3 regions of the Mangrovibacillus sp. Mu-81 genome follow, and region 3 is predicted to be linked to each of the others. Evidence: riboswitches for the same ligand, from Rfam matches in the RefSeq annotation. Region 3 holds a riboswitch; each other region holds the start of a gene.
What was found. Region 3 has a riboswitch for lysine ahead of lysA (diaminopimelate decarboxylase). Riboswitches for the same ligand answer to the same signal wherever they lie in the genome.
Positions count from the first base shown of each region.

Region 1: another riboswitch for lysine. It lies ahead of V6B33_RS20510 (Na+/H+ antiporter NhaC family protein); the one in region 3 lies ahead of lysA (diaminopimelate decarboxylase).
Region 2: another riboswitch for lysine. It lies ahead of V6B33_RS11380 (aspartate kinase); the one in region 3 lies ahead of lysA (diaminopimelate decarboxylase).

Region 1 is NZ_JBAJHU010000016.1:55,210-61,485, forward strand. Features, by position in the region: gene V6B33_RS20500 (sodium-dependent transporter) at 1-943, opposite strand, end outside; gene V6B33_RS20505 (flavin monoamine oxidase family protein) at 1,141-2,628, opposite strand; gene V6B33_RS20510 (Na+/H+ antiporter NhaC family protein) at 2,817-4,379, opposite strand; lysine riboswitch at 4,494-4,676, opposite strand; gene yunB (sporulation protein YunB) at 4,836-5,600, opposite strand; gene V6B33_RS20520 (HD-GYP domain-containing protein) at 5,659-6,276, opposite strand, start outside.
Region 2 is NZ_JBAJHU010000004.1:151,459-157,734, forward strand. Features, by position in the region: gene V6B33_RS11375 (YslB family protein) at 227-664, shown strand; gene V6B33_RS11380 (aspartate kinase) at 746-1,984, opposite strand; lysine riboswitch at 2,190-2,368, opposite strand; gene uvrC (excinuclease ABC subunit UvrC) at 2,480-4,252, opposite strand; gene trxA (thioredoxin) at 4,393-4,707, opposite strand; partial or broken gene V6B33_RS11395 (hypothetical protein) at 4,730-4,976, opposite strand; gene V6B33_RS11400 (electron transfer flavoprotein subunit alpha/FixB family protein) at 5,105-6,085, opposite strand; gene V6B33_RS11405 (electron transfer flavoprotein subunit beta/FixA family protein) at 6,151-6,276, opposite strand, start outside.
Region 3 is NZ_JBAJHU010000010.1:22,878-29,153, reverse strand. Features, by position in the region: gene ahpC (alkyl hydroperoxide reductase subunit C) at 1-425, opposite strand, end outside; gene V6B33_RS17260 (DinB family protein) at 797-1,267, shown strand; gene V6B33_RS17255 (ABC transporter ATP-binding protein) at 1,317-3,059, opposite strand; lysine riboswitch at 3,729-3,904, shown strand; gene lysA (diaminopimelate decarboxylase) at 4,022-5,308, shown strand; gene V6B33_RS17245 (FixH family protein) at 5,776-6,240, opposite strand; gene V6B33_RS17240 (PepSY-associated TM helix domain-containing protein) at 6,257-6,276, opposite strand, start outside.

The sequences.
Region 1 (6,276 bases), on a different contig from region 3:
TTAGTGCAGGGAATTCATTGATGATCTGCGGGAAGACGACAAATGCCAGGCCAACACCGCCGCTTACAACTTCCTCCACGCCCAACCCTTGAGATTGAGCCATGAATCCCAGTGCCGCGAATACTCCGATACCGGCAAGAAGCTCGAATCCAGAGTTACTGAATCCAGTGATAAAGGCATTATTCGTAATATCTGACTTCTTCGGAAGATAACTTGAATAAGTGATCATAATTGCGAAAGCGATTGATAAACTGAAGAAAATCTGGCCATAAGCCGCTACCCATACATCCGGGCTCATAATCTTACTGAAATCAGGTGCGAAGAAAGCATCCAGGCCTTCAAGGGCTCCAGGTAATGTAACAGCTCTGATCACGACGATTAAGAATAAGACAACAAGTGCAGGGATGAAAATTTTATTCGCTACTTCAATACCCTTTTTAACACCTTTGAATAAGATCCCCAGAGTCACGATCCATACAAGCACCAGAGGAAGGAAAACCCCGCCTACTACGCTTCCGGTCTGTCCCGGATCGACTGAGAGTTTCAAATATTCACCGAATAAAAAGCCTTCTGTGTCAGTCCCCCAGTTCTGGTTGAAAGAAAAGACACTGTAAGACATCGCCCATGCAATAATGACTGCATAATAGGTCGATATGACAAATGCAACGAGAACTTGCCACCATCCAAGCCATTCTGCCTTTTTATTCATACGGAAATAAGATAATGGTGCTGATCCGCGATACTTATGACCTATAGTAAATTCCAATACAAGTAATGGAATACCTGCAGTTAAAAGAGCAAAGAGATAAGGAATGAAGAATGCCCCTCCCCCATTCTCATATGCCACTGCCGGAAAACGCCAAATGTTCCCCAACCCGATGGCAGAGCCTACTGCAGCCATGATAAATCCTGCTCGTGTTCCAAACTGGGCACGATTTTCCATCTTGGTTCCCCCAATCTTTTCAACTACCAATAAAAAGGTAATTGAAATTTTTATATTTTCAGATTATTTAATCTAAAATCAGTATAGCTAGTTCTAGGACAATTGTCAAAGTAAAATTTTGATATTTGGGAGGCATTCTTGTTTTTGTGGTTCGAATTGCCCATTCCAGATAGTTTGATTAGCTCCATTCATGTGGCTTAGGAATATTTGTCTTGCCGATATTGAACCTCATAAGCCGTCCTGATCCCCGATTCAACCGCTCCCTCTATCCATCCATGAAAAGATGAGGTATGCTCACCGGCAAAATGAAGCCTGCCCTCTGATTTCCTGGTGATTTCATCAAAATATTTCTGCTGCTGCGGTGTAAATAGGGTGAAACAGCCGGCAGAATAAGGATTTTGACTCCAGTTGAACCAGACAGCCTGGATGAATTCCCTATATACGATATTTCCATATATCTTGGCCAGATCTTTAAGGACGATGCGAACGAGCTCTTGATTGGGGACACTGTTCCATAAAGAAGCATCATTCCCCCAGCTGTAACTTGCAAGCATCACTCCCGGACCGCATGATCCAATACCATGGCTTGGGATATAACTGAACTTAACTGGCCGGTCACTGGTGAGATTGCCCACCCCAAGCTTCTCCCAAAACCGAGTTTTGAACTCGACTCCTATCTTTACTGCCTGTACATTGTTCACTTCCCTAATGGCCTGCCACTTATTAAAAGAAATCGAATCATAGGGAACCACATCCACGAATTGTAAGACTGTGAATGGCATAGTGACAATGGCGTAATCACCCCTGTAACAGAATGTCCTTCCTGTATTGGGATTCAAAGCTTCAACACAGACCCCATCTGCTCCCTGGATGATCTTCGTCACTTTCCGGTTGAGTTTGATCTCATTTTGCAATTCGCAGATGAATGAACGCGGGAGCCGATCATTCCCTCCTGTGATTTCATAGAATGAAGTATTTTCACTGAATATCGGATAGATGATATCTGTTATTATGTCTATAAAAGAGAATCCAGGAAATCCTTCTATCCCCAGTAAGACGCCGATTTTTCGGATGGCATTGTCCGAAAGTGATTTTCCGAGCGGGTTGTCAGCCAAAAAATCGCCTATTGAATACATGGCGTATTGCTTCTTTAATTCCTCCCGTTGTGCCGGGGTGCTGCTTGAATATAGATCAAAGAAGGGCTGGGTCGCTTCGAGAAAAAGCTCGGTTGCTGTTTTTCCTTTTTCATCTTCTTCAAGAGGAAATCTCAGGATATCAGGATTTTTCTTATATTCCTCTTGTGTCGTCAGGACATTGTTAGCATAAATCAGATCGTTCGGTGATGAATTTATAAAGCGATTGACCGGGAGATTAAAACGCTTGATGTATTCGAAGACCAATCGATGATTGCCGGGGATCCGCATGGCTCCAAAGTCCAGGTAGTTTCCGCAAGTGAACGGCTCCCTCACTGTATAGACCCTTCCACCTATCCGGTTGTTTCCTTCCAGTATCGTCACTGTATGACCTGCCCTTTTAAGCAGGGAGGCAGCCACCAGTCCGGCCATGCCTCCTCCTAAGATAAGAACATGTTTAGGCTTGGAAGTTTGTTGAAACCCATTCCGTATGATATACAATAAATCGTCGGGATAGTTTAAATCTTCATAGTCTTCTACCTTTGTCAACAAATCAATCCCCCCTTTTCTCCTATTCATATGAATAAGAAGGTGATGGTAGAATATGGGGAATGACTCATTTTCACTGTCAATGGTGATCGGCTTCGGCTTTGCCCTGTTATCCCTCCATTGCTTACACTTGGATGCAGTTGAAACACAAAAAAACCAGAAGCGACTGCCTCTGGTTTTTTGTATAACAATTATTGCGAAACGGCTGATTCGGTATTTTTTCCTTTAATAAAGCCGATCCCCACCACCAGCACAATCACTGTGATTAATCCAAGCAGCGTGCTTCCGGTGAAACCGAGTACAAGATAACCGATCGTTGCAGCTAATGCACCAATGAGCGCATATGGAAGCTGTGTGAGTACATGGTCTATATGGTTGCTTCCTGCACCTGTGGAAGAAAGGATGGTTGTATCGGAAATCGGTGAACAATGGTCTCCAAGAACCGAACCTGCCAACACTGCTGCCATTGCAGGAAGTAATACACTGACATCTGTCGCAGCTGCAATTTCCCCAGCAATCGGCAGAAGAATTCCGAAAGAACCCCATGAAGTTCCTGTAGAGAATGCCATGACTCCCGCTACCAGGAACAACAGCACAGGCAGGAATTCAACAGGCATGTCTGATTTTTCTACCAGACCTGCTAAATACGTCCCTGTTTGCAGTTCATCGATGAGCGTTACAATTGCCCAAGCGAAGATCAGGATATATACCGCAGGGAGCATCGATTTGATCCCTTCTACGACGGCTGTCCCGACGGCACTCCCTTCCACACCCTTCAAACTTACTTGACGGAAGAATAGAATGAATGCAATCGCAAGTGCGAATAAGCTTCCATATAACAATGATTTGGTAACATCCGTGTTCTCAAATACCGGCAGGATATCAAAAGAACCGACTGCTTTATACCCTGTCCAGAGCATCATTCCGACTGTTCCTACAACAAGTGCGATGATCGGCCAAGCCAGATCACCAACTGTCCCTTTAGAACTTACAGGCAGATCGTTCTTAAGTTCTCCGGGGATATCCTTATCCGGATCATATAGGTTTCCTGTTGTGATCGCTCTGTCTTCATGCTCTTTCATTTTCCCGAAATCAAATCCTCTGTATGCCACAACCAATACCAAAAGAAGAGCTGCCCATACATACAGGTTCATCGGGATCATTTGTATGAATGCAGAGAATGCTGTGTATTCCGTGATGCTGTGAGTGGCAAGGATTGAGCCGATGATTCCGATGATATATGCTCCCCAGCTTGATACCGGCGAAACGACACAGACCGGAGCCGATGTTGAGTCGATGATATACGCGAGTTTTGCACGTGAAATCTTGTGACGGTCCGTGATTGGCCTTGAAACCTGTCCGACCGCAAGAGCATTGAAATAGTCATCAATAAAAATAATGATACCTAATACGGCTGCCAATAATTGTGCGCCTCTTCTTGTCTTCACGCGTTTCATCGCCCATTCACCGAATGCGCGGCTGCCGCCCGAGATGTTGACGAAAGCGGTGATGACGCCAAGAATCAATAAAAATAGAATGATGTACACATTCCAGGTATTCAATTCTCCGTCTGCGACAAAGATGCCCTTGACGGCTTCCCATACCTTTGTGAATGTGCCCGTAATGGAGAAATCTGTGATAAGAAGTGCTGAAGCGATGATCCCTACACCCAGAGAAAGCAGTACGCGTCTCGTCAGGATAACCATAAGGATGGCTAAAAGGGGTGGGATGATTGAATAAATCGTGTTTTCCATAATGTCCTCCTCCTAGTTGACAGGGGGGAACCTCATAGCATGACAGAGGAATAAAAAAAGGTAATGATAGAGGATCCTATCATTACCTTTAATGAGTAATGTAAGTGCTCCATCACGATCTGTAGCTCCCCATCATAGAGTATCCCCTATAATGACAGTGTTACCCTTGTTCAAGATAACCCCAGCAAATATACTTCTGACAAGCATATCTACTTCGGCAAAGGTTCCCTTTCATCTGTTGTCTCAGTTGTCATCCTCAAACAGCTTACTCTTGAACCCTGCACCTCTACCCCATCGGATTGATGATGTGGTTATAATATTAAAATTTCCTTACTTAATATATCAAACTATCACAAGTTTGACAACTTTTTTGTCGAATAGATGCTAGTGCAGGTTGTACCATCCTTGATTGCTGCAATTGATTTCCGTGGAAGCATTTGCTTTCCGCGGGTGTCATCAGTTCGTCGGGATTTCGATGGATGGCGATGTGCCGTCGCCGCTGTTATTGAAGAACTGCGGTACGTCCAGATGAACGGTATCCATGGCGATCAATACGTCCTGTTTAATGGTTTCCGTTTTCGTTGCAAACGGGATGATGATCTGGACATTCACGGTAAGGGTCACATAGACCTTGACGAGGGCGTTGTTTATTCCGAACTCCTCTACCGTATGTTTAATGTCGGAACGCACGTCCCCGATCGCATGGAATCTGATTGGAACCTTTGGCCCCAAGTTCCCGAGCAGGGCATTGTTTGTCGCCTGACCGAGCGGGACCGAGTAGACGATTCCTTCATCCGCTTTCGTGCCTTCTTCATCGATTTCCACGTCTGTGATATATTCCAGGTTTTCAATATTCCCTTTTTCGGCTTCCTTTAAATATAATTGTACTAAATTAGTGATTTCCCCCTGTACCCGGTTGATATTCTGTGTGTTGAAGCTGAGAGAGACCACCTCCCCTTCTTCATTTTTCACTTCTTCGGTTATCTCTTCCAACTCAATGGAACCGGCTACCTTCTTGTTGATTGCTTTATTGATGACCATCGTCCCGATTCTGCTCGTCTGGGTTTCTGCATAAGCAAGCAGGGTCGGTTTCAATCCAAGGTTGACGATCCAAAGCCCTGCACCCGTGGAAAAGACGAAGAATACGATGGTGATGATCATCACGTGGCGAAAAGGCAGCGGCCCTCCTTTTCGGGGTATGTGTGTTTTGAATCTGGACAAAAAAATCCCCCCTTACAAGCTATTCTTATGCTCTCTAAGGAGGGTTTAACGCAAAAACTTATTTTATTTTACTTGATTCAGGTTCATAATCTGCATCAAAACCGGTGATGACCTTATCAAGTTCGGTCCGCAGATCCAAATTATATGGACGATAAAGTTCTTTCCCATTCTCTTCAATCACTCTTATGACAGGACGGTCTGTCAGCCCCTTATTCTGCCCGGTGACGATCCCTTTCTTCCCGTCATTCAATTCGACGACCATCCCATTTGGATAAATTGCAACGGATCTCCTGAAGGCTTCGATGACATTCTTATCAAATAAGGAACCTGAGCCCGCGTAAAGGATTTCCAACGCTTCATGCGGCAGCATCGCTTCGCGGTAAACCCGATTGGATGTCATCGCATCGAAGACGTCTGCCACTGCAATGATTTTTGCAAAGGGATGGATATCTTCCCCTTTTAATCCGCGCGGGTAACCCGAACCGTCCAATCTCTCATGATGCTGATAGGCGCAATGAGCCACCATCAGTGAAATGGACTGCAGTTTTCGAAGAATCTCAAAGCCGTGTTCGGTATGTTTCTTGACTTCCAGAAACTCCTCTTCAGTCAGCCTTCCCGGTTTCATAAGAATCTCTTCAGATACCAACATTTTCCCCACATCATGAAGGATGGCTCC
Region 2 (6,276 bases), on a different contig from region 3:
GGAAGCGTCAAGAAAACGTATACATAATTTCGACAATATCGCTAAAATATTTCAAATAGAAAAAGAGCGTTAAAAACGTACTATATACGACTTTAATAGTTAGAAAATTCTAATTAATTCCTGATAATGTTATACCGCCAAAATATCCCATCTTTCGTTTTACATGTTTGGGATGATAAATCCTCATCACATGTATATAATAGTTTTATAGAAAGAGGGGATTTACTTGGAACAGAAAAATGAAGAAATCTATGAGCCGGCCGTTCCGGTTTTCGGTTATGAATTGATTCGCGATATCCTGCTCCCGGATATCCTTGGAAAGCACACTCCTGAAATCTTATATTGGGGAGGCAAACAGCTCTCCAGAAAATTCCCCCTTCAATCCGTCGAAGAATGTACATCATTTTTTGATGAAGCAGGATGGGGAACGCTGACGGTTGTCGAACAAAAGAAAAATGAAATCACCTTTGAATTGCGAGGGTCATTTATCGAAAGACGCTTATCGCTGAAATCCGACGTTACTTTCAAAATGGAAGCGGGCTTTCTTGCGGAGCAAATCCAACTGCTGAAGAAATGCACCACTGAAGCAGCAGACGAGATACATAAACGAAATCGATCCGTGAAGATTACCGCTCGCTGGGACGAAAAAGATAAAGTTGAATGAACGAATGACCTTGGCAGTGAACTAAATAGATGCACGGAAAAAAGGGTTGACTCTGTTAAAGAGCCAACCCTTTCATTCTGTTTATAGCGTTACCTCTTCCACTTGAACGGCGTCCAGTTTGAATGCCGTATGTAATACACCGGCAGCTTTTTGCATATTTTTCTGGTCGACCACGGCAGACACTTTAATTTCCGACGTACTGACCATCTTGATGATAATATCATTATGCGCCAGGACTTCAAACATCTCGGCCGCCACCCCCGGGTTGGAAATCATTCCGGATCCAACAATGGACACTTTGGCCAGATCGCGTTCATGTTCAATATGGGTGAACCCCAGATCCTTCTGGTTTTTCTCCAAGACGGAAAGTGCATCATCAAGGTCCTGCTCCTTGATTGAAAACGATAGATTCGTTGTATCGCGGTCTGTCTGGCTCTGAATGATGATGTCCACATTCAAATGATTTTTTGCAAGTGTCGTGAACACTGATGATAATCCTGTCAGGGCATTGCCGAGCCCAAAGACGGTCACCCGGACAATTTCATCTTCGAATGCCACGCCTCTTACCACTAAATTCTGTTCCATGCTTGCTTCCTCCTCAATGTACGTTCCTTCCACTTTTTGAAGACTGGATCTGACTTCTAACGGGATTTGATAATTTTTTGCGAATTCAACCGCCCGGGGATGAAGGACACCCGCACCCAGATTGGCAAGCTCGAGCATTTCATCATACGAGATGGAAGGCAGTTTTCTCGCCCCTTCGATATAACGCGGGTCAGACGTATAAACTCCGTCAACATCAGTGTAAATATCACATCGATCCGCTTTTAATGCAGCAGCGATCGCGACGGCTGTCGTGTCCGATCCCCCGCGGCCAAGGGTGGTGATTTCACCTGACAGAGTCATTCCCTGGAAGCCTGCTACAATGACAACTTTTCCGGCTTGAAGCTGTGTCGTGATTTTCTCGGTATGGATATTGGTGATGCGTGCATTGCTGTGCACAGATTCTGTCTCAATCCCCGCCTGCCAGCCAGTATACGAAATGGCTTCCTGGCCTGCCTGGATCAATGCCATCGTCAGAAGGGAAATGGTCACCTGTTCTCCAGTGGATAAAAGCATATCCATTTCCCGTTTACTTGGTTGAGAAGTGATTTCTCTCGCTAAACCGACTAATGTATCAGTTGTTTTCCCCATGGCGGATACGACAACGACAACATCATTTCCCCGATTCTTCTCCTCCAGGATCCTTGACGCAACATTTTGAATTCTTTCAACAGAACCTACTGAAGTTCCACCGAACTTTTGAACGATAATACTCACAGCTTCTCCTTCTTTCTCTTTGAGTGTAGAAATTAATCTTACTTTCTGAAGAGAATCATCCGTCTTCTGCACAAGTTCCTGCTGCCTTTGTATGTATGGAAACATACTGTGGGCGCCAGATGCCAAATAATAAAAAAAGCAATGAGACAAAATATCTCATTGCTCTATGAACTTAAAGTAAAAAATACTGATTCGTTCATCGGCATTGTGAGATAGCTCTCCAAGATTGATTCATCTTGACAATCCTGCATTTCTTAAACGCAGAACCAGCGGAATTAGTTTGAGCCTAAGACCACTTCGGCGAATCTCCCCTTTCCAGACATCTCAACAGAGCCCATACTCCTCCATGTCTATACTCTTGAAGCCCGCACCTCTATCACCACTATTAAAAGTGATAATGTTTTAAATTATCGATAATTATAGCACACGAAAAAAACGGAAGCAACGGATTTTTCAGAATAATCCCGTATAATTTTTCGGCTCATTCGGGTAAAACTATCCCCGAAGCTTCTCTTGCAAAACTTTCGCAACAGCTTCCGGAATCCCTATATCCTTAAATTCTTCCACTGTGGCTTCTTTCATTTTCTTCATGGAACCGAAGTGTTTGAGGAGCTGTTTCTTCCGCTTGGGTCCGATTCCGTCGATTCCATCAAGGGTGGATTGAAAAACACTTTTCCCACGGAGCTGGCGGTGGAATGTGATGGCAAACCGGTGGACTTCATCCTGTACCCGCTGGAGCAGATAGAATTCCTGGCTTCTTTTTTCCAACGGCACGATCTGCAGCGGATTTCCGTACAGGAGTTCAGATGTCTGATGTTTATCATCCTTCGACAAACCCCCGATCGGGATATCCAGACCCAGCTCGTTTTCAATCACATCACGGGCTGCTTCGATCTGCCCTTTACCACCGTCAATGATGATGAGGTCGGGAAGTGGAAGACCATCTCTTAACACCCGTGAGTACCTTCGCCTCACCACTTCTCTCATGGATTCATAATCATCCGGTCCTTTAACGGTTTTTATTTTATACTTTCGATACTCCTTCTTTGCTGGCTTTCCATCCATAAACACGATCATGGCCGAGACAGGGGCGGATCCCTGTATATTCGAGTTATCAAATGCTTCGATTCTAAATGGGGTATAAATCCCCATTTGTTCGCCTAACCTTTCAATCGCCTTGATCGTTCGATCCTCGTCTCTCTCAATCAGTGCAAACTTTTCGTCGAGTGCCTGCTTGGCATTTTTCTCTGCCAGTTTAACGAGTTCTTTCTTCTTCCCGCGCTTCGGCTGGGTTACCTTTACTTCCAATAACTTCGCAGCCAGCTCTTCTTCTATTTCTTCCGGAAGGAAAATCTCTCTCGGTTTAAAGTGGTTCGCCTTTGAATAGAATTGGCCCAAATATGTGAGAAATTCATCTTCCGGTTCATTGTATAGCGGGAACAGCGATACATCCCGTTCAATCAATTTCCCCTGCCTCACGAAAAATACCTGAACGCACATCCAGCCTTTATCGACTGCAAATCCGAACACATCCCGATCTGTAAAATCCGTCATCGTCATTTTCTGTTTTTCCATCGTTGCTTCGATATGGAGGATCTGATCACGGAATTCCTTCGCCCGCTCAAACTCGAGGTTTTCAGACGCTGCATTCATTTTTGCTGTTAATTCTTTTTTTATTTCCTTGTATCCGCCATTTAAAAATCTGGCAATTTCATCGGTCATTTCCCTGTACGTATCACTCTTCACTTCTCTCACACAAGGGGCAAGACATTGGCCCATGTGATAATAGAGACATACCCTGTCCGGGAGAGTGGTGCATTTCCGCAATGGATACAGCCGGTCCAACAGCTTTTTCGTTTCATTGGCCGCTCCTACATTCGGATAAGGACCGAAGTACTTCCCTTTCCCCCGCTGCACTTTGCGTGTCGTGATCAAACGCGGGTGCCGTTCATTTGTCAATTTAATGAATGGATAGCTTTTATCATCCTTTAACATGACATTGTATTTGGGATCATATTTCTTTATTAAATTCATTTCGAGTACTAGTGCTTCAAGGTCGGATGAAGTCATGATGTATTCGAAGTCTTCGATTTCCCCTACAAGCCGCTGTGTTTTCGCATCGTGCGAGCCTGTGAAATACGAACGGACCCGATTTTTCAGCACTTTTGCCTTACCGACATAAATGATCGTTCCCTGACGGTCTTTCATCAAGTAGCAGCCAGGCTGATCGGGCAGCAGTGCCAATTTATTTGTAATGACAGGATTCAAGTTTCTCCCCCTTTTTTACTTTCTGTTCTCCTCTTATTGTAAAGTGATTATCACTATATGGTAAACCAATCATAATATATTTTTTTTGCTGACATAAGAAAAGCCGGGGCAGCATGCCCCGGCTCTCACATCAATGCATATTAAGCATGTTTATTCAATAGTTCAGCAAGTGCTTCTTTCGGCTGGAATCCGATTACTTTATCCACTACTTCTCCGTCTTTAAGAACAACTAGTGTCGGAATGCTCATTACGCCATATTTACCGGCAGTTTCCTGGTTCTCATCTACGTCAACTTTGACGATTTTTACTTTGTCGCCCATTTCACTGTCCAGTTCTTCCAGTACTGGAGCGATCATTTTACAAGGTCCGCACCAAGGTGCCCAAAAATCTGCCAATACTAGTCCGGATGTCGTTTCACTTACAAAATTTTGGTCAGTAGCATTTGTTATTGCCATAAGTATATGCCTCCTAAGTTCTTCAAATATACCGTAAGTATATCACCGATAATAGTGCTATGCTATAAATCTGCTCGTTGGTAATATACCCTTCCGAAAACGTTCTATACAACCCTTCAAAAAAATGCACTTTGAAAACCCCTGTTGATTTCCGTGCAAGACTTCGCTTTCCGCGGGCGGCCGGTGAGCCTCCTCGTCGCAAAATGCTCCTGCGGGGTCTCACCTGTCTCGCTTTTCCCGCAGGAGTCTTCGTCTTGCACTCCAATCAACAGCTTAAACAGGTAATCGTATCAACCCCATCTAAAAGAGCAAAAAATAAGGAGTAACCACTTGGTTACTGCCTTATATATTATTATACTATTCATTTACCCGTTCCATTGCTTTTAAAACATAAGGATTATGAGGAAGATACTTTAAGTTTTTTGAATTCTTCTGTGAGCATCGGGACGACTTCGAAGAGGTCACCGACGATTCCGTAGTCAGCTACATTGAAGATATTCGCTTCGGGATCTTTGTTGATCGCAACGATTACTTTGGAGTTTGACATCCCTGCAAGATGCTGGATCGCCCCGGAAATTCCGCATGCGATATAAAGGTCAGGCGTGACAACTTTCCCAGTCTGCCCGATTTGTAAAGAGTAGTCGCAGTAATCCGCATCGCATGCTCCGCGGGAAGCACCTACAGCTCCGCCAAGGACTTCAGCCAATTCATTAAGCGGTTCAAAACCATCTTCACTCTTCACTCCGCGGCCGCCGGCGATGATGACTTTCGCTTCAGACAGGTCTACACCTTCACTCGCTTTACGTACTACTTCCTTAATGATCGTACGTAAGTCTTTCACATCAACAGATAATGAAGTTACATCACCTGTACGAGACTCATCTTTCGCTAAAGGCTCAATATTGTTTGGACGGATGGTTGCAAAGATCAAACCGTCTGTTACAATTTTCTTTTCAAATGCTTTACCTGAGTAGATAGGACGTGTGAAAACAAGATTTCCACCGGCTTCTTCAAGGTGAGTCGCATCAGAGATCAGCCCCGTGCTGAGCTTGCTTGCAAGTTTTGGAGACAAATCTTTACCTAATGCAGTGTGGCCGAAGATGACTCCTTCAGGTTTCTCCTGCTCGATGACAGCCATCAATGCCTGTGAATATCCGTCTGATGTATATTGGTCAAGCTTATCATGTTCAACAGTGATTACTTTGTCTGCACCATACTGGATCATTTCCTGACCTAAAGCGCTTACTTCTTTGCCGGCTAACACACCGATGACTTCGCCGCCTTCTGCAACGGTTTTACCTGCAGCAATCGCTTCAAACGAAACGTTACGCAATGATCCGTCTCTGACTTCTCCTAGTACCAATACTTTTCTTGCCATGTTAAATACCCCCTGAATGTTAGTTGTTCTGATTAGATAAGTTTAATAAAGCTCCGACCTTAGAGTTAGACTACTTTTGCTTCGTTGCGAAGAAGCTGCACCAGTTCTGAAACCTGGGCATCGAGTTCGCCTTCCAATACTTTACCTGCTTCTTTCTTAGGCGGCAGATAAATTTCGATCGTTTTTGTTTT
Region 3 (6,276 bases):
CCGATGCCGCCAGCATTGATTTCAACTGTTTGGATGACACCATCCGGATCGATGATGAACGTACCGCGGTCAGCAAGACCTTCTTCTTCGTTCAACACATCGAAGTTGCGTGAGATGGTTTGAGACGGATCACCGATCATCCCATATTTAATTTTACCGATTTTTTCAGAGCTGTCGTGCCAGCCTTTATGTGTAAAGTGAGTATCTGTTGATACAGAATATACTTCAACTCCAAGAGCTTTAAGAGCTTCGTAGTTATTTTGAAGGTCTTCAAGTTCAGTTGGGCATACGAAAGTGAAATCTGCAGGGTAGAAGCAGAAAATGCTCCATTGACCTTTCAGGCTTTCGTCCGTGACAGTGATAAACTCTCCGTCCTTGTATGCTTGTGCTGTGAATGGTTTTACTTCTGATCCGATTAAAGACATAATGTAAATTCCTCCTAGTAGATAGTAGAATGTGATTGAGAATTATTAATAGTTTATAATAATTCTAATTCGATATTTATTATTATATAAGGCGCAAAATTTGTCAAGGAAGAAGATTTTATTATTTTGATAGATTCGATTGGCGCTGTTTAGTTAGTGCATAGATCTTCGAAGGGGAGGTGCTGTGATCCGCCGGAAGGATGAAGTACCCAATTACAATAATCGAATCCCGTCACCATTACGGTGAAGCTTAACCGTAGTGCAGGAGTGGCATTTAGATGTACGTGCAGGATTTTCAATGCAGATTGGCGAAATGGTTATACGAATAATCGTAATCGGTATGTTTTATTAAAATCAAGGAGGCGTTTGCTGTGGATCGGATACAATTGCTGACCAGTGTGCTGGATTCGACGTTTGATAAGGAGAGCTGGTATGCTCCCTTGAAAGATGGCATGGAAGGAATCACTGCGGAGCAGGCAAGATGGAAACCTCCGGGTGAAGACGTAAAATCAGTCTGGGAAAACGTGAATCATCTCATATATTATAAAGAGAGGCTAGTGGCGAAGCTGGATGGCCGTGAATGGACACAGCATCTCAGCGGGGATGAAAATTTCCAGTTGACTGAACAATCCGGTGAGGATGAAGAGTGGAGGAAAGTCGTTGAACGTGCCGTAACCGTTCATCTGAGGTTAAGGAAGAAGTTGAGTGAAATGACCGTCGAAGAACTTGATCAACAGTCACTTGAAGCTGAATTGCTGGATATCTTCCTTCACGACGCCTATCACACGGGTCAGATCATTCAGGTTAGAAAAATGCAGGGATCGTGGCCGTCACGGCGTTAGGAATCCAAAAGAAGGGCTCTCCAACTAGTAAAGTCGGAGAGCCCCTTCTTTATCCCAAAACCTCAAACTGCCTGGAATATAATTGTGAATAAGGACCATCCCTTTCAAGCAGTGCTTCATGTGTACCCTCTTCTACAATTCTTCCGTCAGATATGACGACGATTCGGCCGGCATTCCGTATGGTGGAAAGGCGGTGCGCGATCACAAGTGTCGTTCTTCCATTTGCCAGGGAATCGAGTGACTCCTTCACGATGCTTTCACTCTCATTGTCCAGCGCACTGGTAGCTTCATCGAGAATGAGGATCGGCGGGTTCTTCAGAAATACGCGGGCGATGCTGAGCCGCTGTTTCTGGCCGCCGGACAGCCGGACGCCGCGCTGGCCGATATCGGAATGGTACCCGTTTGGCAGGCGGGTGATGAACTCGTGGGCGTTGGCCCGTTTTGCTGCTGTCATCACTTCTTCATCGGTTGCGTCGGGATCCCCGTACCGGATGTTTTCCATGACGGTTCCTGAAAAAAGGTAGACATCCTGATGAACGATTCCTATGTTGTTTCTGAGGAATTTCAGATCCAGGTCTTTCACATTCTCCCCATCTACAAAGATGCCGCCAGTTGTTGTGTCGTAAAAACGCGGGATCAAAGAGCTCAAGGTAGTCTTGCCACCCCCGGACGGTCCGACGATGGCTGTGTATTCTCCCGGTTGGATGTCAAGTGACAGATGTTCAAATACAGGCTTTGTTGACGTGTCGTAATGAAAGGAGACGTTCCTGAACTCAATGCGGCCCTTGACCAGCGGTATTGCTTTCGGATCAGGAGCATTCCCGATGTCGGGTTCTGTATTCATGATTTCGATGAACCGTTGAAAACCTGTGATTCCTTCCTGGAATTGGGTGCTCATGTGAGTGAGCCGCTGGATCGGCTCTACCATGAAACCGATATAGAGCAGGAATGTGATAAGGTCAGGCAAATCAAGCGACGCATTCACGATTTGAATAGCCCCGGCAATGACGACGGTGATGGTAATCATCTGTATGAAGGCTTCCGTGCCGTTATAGAAATAGGCCTCTGCCTTATACGTGTCTTTCCGGCTTTCGAGAAAACGATCATTCTCCCTGTTGAATTTGTTGATTTCGAGCGGCTCATTGGCGAACGATTGAACGACGCGGATCCCGGACAACGTATCCTCTACCTGTGCATTGATGTCCCCGATCCGTTCTTTGTTATCGGTGAGTGCCCGGTTCAGTCTCTTATTGAAATACAGTGAAAAGAAACCGAGAATCGGAAAAAAGCAAAATACGAGTATCGTAAGAGGCGCATTGATGAAAAGCAGGATCACAAACGCTCCAAGAAACCGGACAAGATACTTTACGTAATCCTCCGGCCCGTGATGATAAAGCTCGGAAACCAATAATAGATCATTTGTCACCCGCGTCATCAGCTGGCCCGTCTTTTGTTTATCATAAAAGCTGAAAGAAAGCTTCTGCATATGGGAAAACAACTCACTGCGCAAATCGCTTTCCATGCGGGCCCCGATCTCGTGCCCTTTATAATCGACCACATAATTTCCGATGTTCTGCACAATCACCAGAACGATCATCAAGCCCCCGACCCATAACACGTCAACAATCGCTGTCGCCAGACCTCCTTCCAGCACATCCTTCGTCACATAACGGACGAGCAAAGGAAAGACAAGGGTCAGTGAAGAAGTGATCAGCGCACAGGCCAATACCACCATGAACACTCTGAAATAAGGTTTATAATACGAAAGAAATTTCTTAACTGGAAAATGCATAAAGTACCCCTTTATTGTGTTTTTTCACTAAACACATATAAGGGGGAAGACCGTAACGTTAAAAAGGCGTTCCACCCTTATATGTTGGTACGGTTAACTCGTTCATGTTTCTCATGTAAACTGCCTCCTTTTTGTTGGTTATGTTTATTGTATGATTTAATCCGGGAGTTGAAAAGTGAATTTTCAAAAATTTCATTAAGGGTTCTGCTGCGTAGGTTCTGAAGAAAATTCGACAAGCCGCGCAATTAATTAAAAAGAAGCTCAATTATCGTGAAAGAGGCGCAATAATTGGAGATCTGGCGCAATTATCTGAGATCGGGCTCAATAATTCTGAAACCGGCGCAATTATTTAATAGGGGTCCAAATCCACTTACAGAGGGAGGGCTAGTGTGTGAAAGAGGCTGTGTTTCAAGCCCCTTCCATAATTTTTACACGAAAATAGAGAAAAAAATAACAGAATGACCCTACTAAAGTGTCTTTTTAATAATTTTATATTCACCAATCTACTAAAGTTTTAGGTTCTATAATTTTCCGTTACGCCTCATTCCCCATACCTGAACCAAGGAACCTGCCCCCTGCCCGCCCTATTCAAATTAAATTCTGCATAGAATTGATTGACAACTTTTCCAACTCGATGTATAGTGATTTTACAAATTGATAAACTTACTCTCTGATAATAGAGGCGCGAGAATGAGGAGTAACTTTCCTGAGGATGAAGGATCCGGGGATGGAAAGTGAAAGGCAGATCGCCGAAACGAGAAGCAGCCATTCGGTTTCTTGTTGGGCTGACATTGAACAAGTGTCAGACTGTCACAATGGTCACGTTGTGGAGAACTATTGAAGAGATGTTAATACAGAATTCTTCAGGACGTTCTTCGTTTTGATCAGGAAACCGTATGAGCATCGCTTCATACGGTTTTTTTGTGTATTTTTTCGGAGGGGTTTCAGGAGGAGAATGTGATATGGAAACGATGGAAACGAATGTACAGGGACACTTGGAAATCGGGGGAATGAGTACGGATAAGCTTACCGCTGCGTATGGTACTCCGCTGATGGTGTATGATGAGGCGATGGTCCGGGAGAAGGCGCGCTCGTTCCGGGAGGCGTTCATCGAGAGCGGCCTTGAGTTCCAGGTGGCGTATGCGAGCAAGGCATTCATGTGCAAGGAAATGGTCCGACTTGCTGAAGAGGAGAATCTGTCGCTGGATGTCGTGTCGGGCGGGGAGCTGTATACGGCGCTTCAAGCCGGATTCCCGGCAGACCGGATCCATTTTCACGGGAACAACAAGTCGGAGGCGGAGCTCGTTGAAGCATTAGATGCGGAAATCGGCTGCTTTGTGGTTGACAGCTTCCTTGAGCTTGAGCTCTTGCATGATTTGGCAAAAGAGCGGGAGCAGCAAGTCAACATCCTGCTGAGAGTGACACCTGGTGTGGAGGCGCATACGCATGACTACATCATGACCGGGCAGGATGATTCGAAGTTCGGTTTCGGCATTTCGAACGGACAGGCAGACCGTGCGATGCAGATCGCCTTATGCAAGCCGAATTATACAGTACTCGGGATCCATTCCCATATCGGGTCTCAGATCTTTGAACTGGATGGCTTCCAGCAGGCAATCAAGGTGCTTTCCGATTTCCTTCAAAGTGTGAGGCTCGATTGCGACGTGACACTGCCGGTCCTGAACATCGGCGGGGGCTTCGGGGTCCGCTACACCGAAGAAGATAAGCCGCTGCCGGTTTCTGAATATGTGAAAGCGATCGCGGCAAGCGTCAAGGAAAGTTTCGGGGAGAACGGGTATCCGCTTCCTGAAGTGTGGATCGAACCGGGCCGCAGCATCGTGGCGGAAGCTGGTACAACGCTGTATAAAGTAGGATCGAAGAAAATAATCCCGGACGTGCGCACATACGTGTCGGTGGACGGCGGCATGACTGATAATCTGCGTCCTGCATTATACGGGGCGAAATATCATGCAGTGCTGGCGAACCGCCCGAATGAAGAATGCACCGAACTTGTCAGCGTTGCGGGAAAATGCTGCGAATCCGGCGATATGCTCATCTGGGATTTGAAACTGCCGCCGGTGAACTTTGGTGATACTCTCGCCGTGTTCAGTACAGGCGCATATGGATATTCCATGGCGAATAACTATAACCGGATCCCGCGTCCTGCCGTCGTGTTTGTAAAGAACGGAGAGTCCCGCATGGTGATCGAGCGGGAGAGTTATGAGGATTTGGTGAAATTGGATCGATAGAATTGTTGCGGGAGGACCTTTGCCGGGAGCGGCAGGGGTTCTTCTTTTTTATCAGTAGGTAAAGAAAATTCGACAAGAAGCGCAATTATGAGGAATCCGGAGCAATTATTTGAAAAGTGGAGCAATAATCTGGAAACCGGCGCAATTATCCTTAAAGCAGCGCAATAATATGAATTCCGGCGCAATTATTTATAAAGTGGCACAATTATTCAGTGGCGGGGTGTCAAAATCAATAGGCACAGATGCCAAATTCTCGATTCAGTATAACAATCCATGTTTTTTGAAAAAAATGGTCAAAACAGGGGCGTAATGGATGAAAATTAATCACCTGATGAACGAAGAAAGGAACTTGAACCATTGGACAAGCATTCAGCCACGCATGCAAATCACCTTGAAAACGTCTCTCTAAAGTAACCGCCGACACCAAAAAAAGGAACAGACACTTTCATCTGCTCCTCCAAATAAAATCAATGATGGCCTTCGTGATGACTGCTCTCATCAGGCGCCATGCCGTTCAGTGCTTCGACATCGGACTTGGACAGTTCCCCGACTGCGAATGGCTTGGTCGGCATGATGATGGATCCGTTACTGCCGGCATGGATCTTGACGTAATAGAGACCATCTTCGTTTAACTTCTGGTTGAATGTATAGGTTCCGTCCCCGGCAGGTTCGGCTTCTTCCATTGGCAGGCGGAAGGTGCCGTCGGCTTTCCAGATTTCGAAATGGACGAAGTTCGCATCGTCCACTTTCTGACCCTCCTGGGTAAGTGAAATCCTGAAAGGTTCATCCCCGGAAAATGCTTGGGGCATGGTGATATCGGCCTGAAGGGGCGATTCCTGCTGGTAAAGTTCTGCGGCATCCTCATTGGGTGAACAGGCTCCCAGCATCAGGGAGAGGATGATGAGATTTATATAGTTCCACTTTTTTTTCATGGGGCAAGATCCTTTCTTATTCCGCGCTAAGAAATT